Regions from separate parts of the Macrococcoides bohemicum genome, predicted to be linked through region 2. Evidence: riboswitches for the same ligand, from Rfam matches in the RefSeq annotation. Region 2 holds a riboswitch; the other holds the start of a gene.
The links. A riboswitch is a leader RNA that binds a small molecule or an ion and turns the genes downstream of it on or off. The one in region 2 is predicted to bind FMN.
Positions count from the first base shown of each region.

Region 1: it holds a riboswitch for FMN, as region 2 does, so the genes downstream of both, HT586_RS07280 (ECF transporter S component) here and ribD (bifunctional diaminohydroxyphosphoribosylaminopyrimidine deaminase/5-amino-6-(5-phosphoribosylamino)uracil reductase RibD) in region 2, are expected to answer to the same signal.

Region 1 covers NZ_CP054482.1:1,411,258-1,414,465, forward strand. The annotation lists gene HT586_RS07270 (helix-turn-helix domain-containing protein) at 1-322, opposite strand, end outside; gene HT586_RS07275 (ferredoxin) at 429-680, shown strand; gene HT586_RS07280 (ECF transporter S component) at 747-1,310, opposite strand; FMN riboswitch at 1,370-1,488, opposite strand; gene HT586_RS07285 (ATP-binding protein) at 1,527-3,208, opposite strand, start outside.
Region 2 covers NZ_CP054482.1:1,769,127-1,772,334, forward strand. The annotation lists gene ribB (3,4-dihydroxy-2-butanone-4-phosphate synthase) at 1-15, opposite strand, end outside; gene HT586_RS09120 (riboflavin synthase) at 15-638, opposite strand; gene ribD (bifunctional diaminohydroxyphosphoribosylaminopyrimidine deaminase/5-amino-6-(5-phosphoribosylamino)uracil reductase RibD) at 619-1,668, opposite strand; FMN riboswitch at 1,805-1,931, opposite strand; gene hutI (imidazolonepropionase) at 2,102-3,208, opposite strand, start outside.

The DNA.
Region 1 (3,208 bases), 360 kb from region 2:
CAGAGGAATGATAGAGATATTCAGAAACTGTTTGAAGCAATAGAACAAAGGATGTAAAAGATAACTCACTTGCATAGTAAAAGTATGGATATAGTTTCAGATCATTGTTTTGAATAAAATTTACATCATTATCATTATGAACGAGCCGAGTGACAGCCTCAAATGAAACATTTGGATACAATTCATAAACTGGTAATAGATCTTGCATCACTGCATCAAAATAAGTCTGCTGTGTTCGCGCACCAATCAATAATTTCCATAAACTTTTGACTGATTTATCTGTTAGGTAATGCGTCTTTATATACCGATTAATCGTTTTCATTATTGTCACCTTGAAATATTTTTGTTGAAAATGTGCTTAACTATCACTAAAATAGTTATGTATGTTATAACTAGTGTAGCATGAAAGTGTGAGGAGGCGAAAAAATATGGCAGGTAAATATACGATCGTTGATATGGATACATGCATCGCTTGCGGTGCTTGTGGTGCAGCGGCACCTGATATATATGATTATGATGATGAAGGTATTGCCTATGTTATTTTAGATGATAACAAAGGTACTCAGGAAATACCGGAAGAATTAGAAGAAGATATGATCGATGCATTTGAAGGTTGCCCAACTGATTCAATTAAAGTTGCAGATGAATCATTTGATGGCGACGCACTTAAATTTGAATAATATTTTAAAAAAGCTTGAAGTTCAATTCGAACTTCAAGCTTTTTTGTCAAGTTATGTTCTATGCTATTAATTATTAATTTTCATTTGTTTTTTAAGTAACGGTACTAACGGTTTAACAATGATATAAAAGAGAATTGTCAGCAATAATCCTTTAATCATATTAAAGGGAATTATACCTGCTGTTACGATAACCTGAATATTCTTGACAACATCATTTAAATTCATAATCATGCCATACATTGGTAATAACACGAAATAGTTAAGCATACTCATAACAATCGTCATTACGATTGTAGCACTGATAAATGCTGGTATTATCTTATTAAATCTTCCTTTTGTAATCACATACAGTGTCAATATAAACGATGTCCCTGCTAAAAAGTTAGCAACAGGACCAACTGGATCTGTCATGTTCATTACAAAGTTGAGTATGTTCTTAATAAACTCAATAAGTACTGCAGCTACAGGTCCAGCAGTAAATAACGCAATAATTGCAGGTAAATCACTGATATCAATCGTTAAATACGGTGGCAAGAAAGGTACTGGTACCTTTAAAAACATCAGTATGAATGCAATCGCACTTAATAAACTGATCAGTATCAGACTTCTTGTTCTATTCAATTTTGTCATAATTTCTCCTTACTTCATCTTTGAATCAGGAGGACAAATTAACTTGACGAAACTCTGACCTCCATCTTCTCCCATCCAGACTGTACTGTCGGCTTTGGAATTACACCAAATCAGCTGCATAATGCAGGTCGCGGGCTTTTACCGCCGGCTCGGAATTTCACCGACCCCGAAGATGAATGTGTATTATTGGCATATGCCATAAATCATTGTACCAAACTACTGCTTCGTGTCAACTAACGGAATCGAAATAGTGAACGTTGTGCCAACACCTTGCTCACTTTCAACTTTAATTTCACCATGATGTTTTTCAATGATAGCTTTTACGATAAATAAACCTAATCCAGTGCCGTGCTTACCTCGTGTTCTTGCCTGATCAACTTTATAAAATCTATCAAATATATGATTGATATGTTCTTTAGCAATACCTACTCCAGTATCAGCAATTTTTATATACAGGTTGTTTGTATCATTGTATGTTGAAATTTTTATAGTGTCCCCACTCTTTGTATAACGCATTGCATTGTCCAGCAGATTTGTAATGACCTGGAATATCTTATCATAATCAATTACTACCTCTTTTGTATGCTTTAAATCTAGTTGCAATGTTGTTTCATGTTCTATAGCACTCTGCTTAAAGTTCTGAATATTTTTTTCAAGTAAAGGCGATATATCCATCACTTCTTTATTTAAAGTCGTTTCTCCAGCGTCAATACGAGCAACATTTATTAACTCATTAACCAGCCTGTTTAATCGTTTAGATTCATCTAAAATAATGTTTAAAAACTCATCCACGTCATCTTTTTCAACGACTATGCCATCTAAAATTGCTTCAGTATACCCTTGTAACATTTGGATTGGCGTACGTAATTCATGAGAAACATTTGCGATAAACTGTTGTTTCATCATATCTATCTTTTTCTCTTCACTCATATCACGAATGATAGCGACAGCACCGTTATTTTGTCCCTGCGTCGTATTTTTGACTGGCGAGATGATGAGTACATAATGTTTATTAAATGTAGAAATTTCATGATATATTGTTTCATCAGATTGCATTACCTGATTCACGAGTTTACTTAAAATATCAGTGTCTTCCTGAGAAATATCATCTAAAAATCTCTCTGCCATCGGGTTTTGAAGCTGTTTTTCAAGATCCATATTAAAGCTTAAAACACCGTCTTCCATTGCATTGATTAATCGATCCCTTAAATTACGTTCCTGGGATATTTTACTGATATTTAATGTTATCTCCTGCTCCATCTTATTAAACGCAAGTGCTAATTCACCAATCTCATCTCTGGAATATACAGCTATTTTATTGTTACGCTCACCTCTTGCTAAATTAAAAGCAGCTGTCTTTAACAGTAACAATGGTTTTGTAATCTTATTGGATAAGAAAAATGCAAAGATAGTAGTAAGTATCAATAATAACATTGCCACGATAAAAATAATAAAAGTAATATAATTTTGTGCATCATCCATTGAATTAGTATCCTGATAGATAAATATCCCACTGTCTTTATAATTAAAAGCTTGAGAAGGGTATCCGATAAGGATATATTCATGTCTGTTATCCTGGTAATTTACTTTAATATCTTTTACAACATATTCATCTTTCTCAAAAACTTTATCAAAAGCGTCATTTCCTTTGATTTCGTCTACCATTAGCTGTTTGAGTGGATCATCGTATGTTACATCTAAGTCCGATTTATTTTGAACAATAATAATACCTGCAGGATTTTCTATTAATTCTTTCACATAAGTTAATGCATCGCTTTGATCGTGATGACTCGTTAATACGAGCTCAGCTTTTTCAGCTTGCTGCTTAAGCGTATGGCCAGACTCGCTTTTCAAATACGAATTAAAGAATCCCATTAAAGAAACAGATAATATAATTA
Region 2 (3,208 bases):
AAGAGTATCAAACATTACAACATCATCTCCAATTTCGATAAAGAAAGACCACTTTCTTCTTGTTTACTGTTCAATATATATTTTCCTAACATATCGAATTCAATATGTACTTTATCACCTGGTTTAAGTTCTGAAAGCATCGTGCTTCTTACCGTTTCAGGTATGATATTCAGCTCAACGCTATGATCTAATTTAAAAATCGTTAAAGATATACCGTTAACTGCAATCGAGCCTTTCGGAATAACAAATTTGCGAAATTCATTTGGAAGTCTGAGCTTTAACTGCATTGTCTTTTCCCTGTGATTAACGCTTTCTACAATGAGACTCGTATCGACATGGCCAGTTACAAAGTGACCGCCAAGCCTTGTTGTCGGTAATAATGCACGTTCTAAATTTACTTTCGTACCTTGCTTCATATTTCGAAACAACGTAATAGCACTCGTATCTTCTAATATATCCACATTGAAGCTCGAATGATTAAAGGCAGTGACTGTAAGACATACACCGTTCACACTGATAGAATCACCAATGTGCATGTCTTCAATAATACGATTACAATCTATCGTCATAAAGGTAGTATCTCCCTGCTTTTTCAGTTGAGCTATGACACCAACTTCTTCAATGATGCCTGTAAACATCAACATCATCCTTTCTGTAAATCAGTAATACATCCTGGTCGAAAGTCTTAACAGAGACAAGAGAAAGGTCAGTAATTTCTGACATTTGTGAAGGTTGATCAGTTGTTAAAAACTGATGCTTTGAGGATCCACCTAAAATTTTCGGGGCAATATACTGGTGTATTTCATCAAAAGTTCTGGCAGATACAAACGCACGCATCGTCTGCATACCGCCTTCTATAATTATGCGGTTAATTTTATGTTTATATAAGGCTTCTAAAATGGTTTCAGGATGTAGATCAGTGAGTACGATTACGGTAACACCATCAATCGACTGTTCAGTTGTCGTCACAACGATTAAACGTGATTTGTCATAATCATTATTATCTTTGTCATTTATTTCGAATAATCCATTAGAAATAACGACTTTCCTGATCCATTTATCTCTATAATTTCTACTATCAAGTGTTGGCTGGTCATGTTTATATGTATTGTAGCCTACAAGTATGGCATCACTGGTATAACGCACACAGTGTGCATGATTTCTTGATGCTTCATTAGTAATCCACTTACTAACGTCATCATCATCTGCTGTCTTACCGTCGAGTGTCACACCCATTTTCAGTATCGTATAAGGTAACTTACGTAGCTTTGCTTTAAAGAACGGCTGATAATAGTCATCGATTTCACTGATATACAGTTGGTCTACAACGATTCCGTGCGCTTTCATAGCATCAATACCTGAATGCAGCGATTTATCTTGCACAGCATATACCACTCGCTTTATACCACTATCGATAATCTTTTGTGTGCATGGTGGCGTCTTACCAAAATGACTGCAGGGTTCGAGCGTACAGTAAAGCGTGGCTCCAATTGCATGTCGTCCTGCCATATTCAGTGCATTCACTTCTGCGTGTGCTTCACCTTCCGTAAGATGTGCACCAATACCTACAATTCTATTATCTTTCACTACAATACAACCTACAGCAGGATTACTGCCTGTCTGACCATCCGTCCATTTAACAAGTTCAAATGCTTTATCTAAATACAAGTTATTATTCATCTCCTATAAAAAAATGCCCAAATCAAAAGATTTGGGCATTTGTATTTTAGGTTCAATAAATAAGACCATGATAATAGTATTTGCAGAATTTATACATCAACAAATAAACCATCACAATGGCACCTTATTCTTTCTCCCATCCAGACTATACTGTCGGTTTCTGAGTTTCACAGAATCAGCATCAAATATATATTATCAGCTCACGGACTATCACCGCCGGTTGGGAATTTCACCCTGCCCCGAAAGAATAGTTATTAACTTGTCTGTCAATTAAGACAATTTCATCATAGCGAAGATTGTATAAAAAATCAATGCAAATAATATATTTCATTTAAAATTGTATAGAGGGTGAGACATAAGTCTTAGCGCTCTTCTGTTTAACAGCTTAAACGGCAGAACACTTCTGCCCCAGTCTCTGGTATTATAATTTAAATTGATTATTCACAATCACTTTACCGTTATGGATTACTTTTTCTGCATGGTTCACACCATAATGATAAGGGATATATTCATGATTCTTTGCATGCCAGATGACTAGATTAGCTGCGTCACCAGTATCTATCGTACCTGCGTCAACACCCATTGCTTTCGCCGCATTAACAGTTACTGCATTCCAGATTTCTTTCGGTGATAACTTCAACTTAAGTGCTGCTATACTCATTACCATCTGTAAATTACTAGTTACGCAACTTCCCGGATTATAATCCGTTGCAATCGCAATTGCTCCATTGTTGTCTAACATGCCTCGAGCATCTGCGTATTCTTCTTTATTTAAATAAAAAGTTGTTCCTGGTAATAATACAGCTACTGTATCACTGTCTGCTAACATCTGCTTACCTTTTTCGCTCGCTGCAACAAGGTGATCAGCACTAATTGCTTCTTCTTCTATTGCTAACTCTAATCCACCTAATGGGTCGATTTCATCTGCATGAATTTTAACAGGTAAACCAGCCGATTTTGCTGCCTGCATATATTTACGAGACTGATCTATTGTAAATACACCTGTCTCACAGAAAATATCAGCAAAATCTGCAATATCCTTAACTTCCTGTAAATCTTTAATACATTCATCAATAAATGTTTCACTATCTTTATCTTTTGGTACTGCGTGCGGCCCAAGATATGTATGTTTCATATTGATGCCGTATTTCTCCTGAAGACGTTTAGATACACGCAGTTGCTTTAACTCATGTTCTAAAGATAAGCCATATCCACTCTTGCTTTCTACACTTAATACACCGTGATGAATCATTCGGAGTAATTCATGCTCAGCTTTCTCGAACAGTTCTTCTTCAGATGCTTCACGCGTAGCTTTCACAGTTGAATGAATACCGCCACCTTGTTCTAAAATTTCAAGATATGAAACACCTTGACGCTTTAAACTCATCTCATGTTCACGAGAACCACCGTGTACTAAATGTGTATGCGCATCAACAAGTGCAGGAGATACAGTTTTATTCGTTCCATCGATCGTCTCATTAGCCTCAAAGTCTTCACTAAATTCACCGGCGTATACAATCTTGCCATC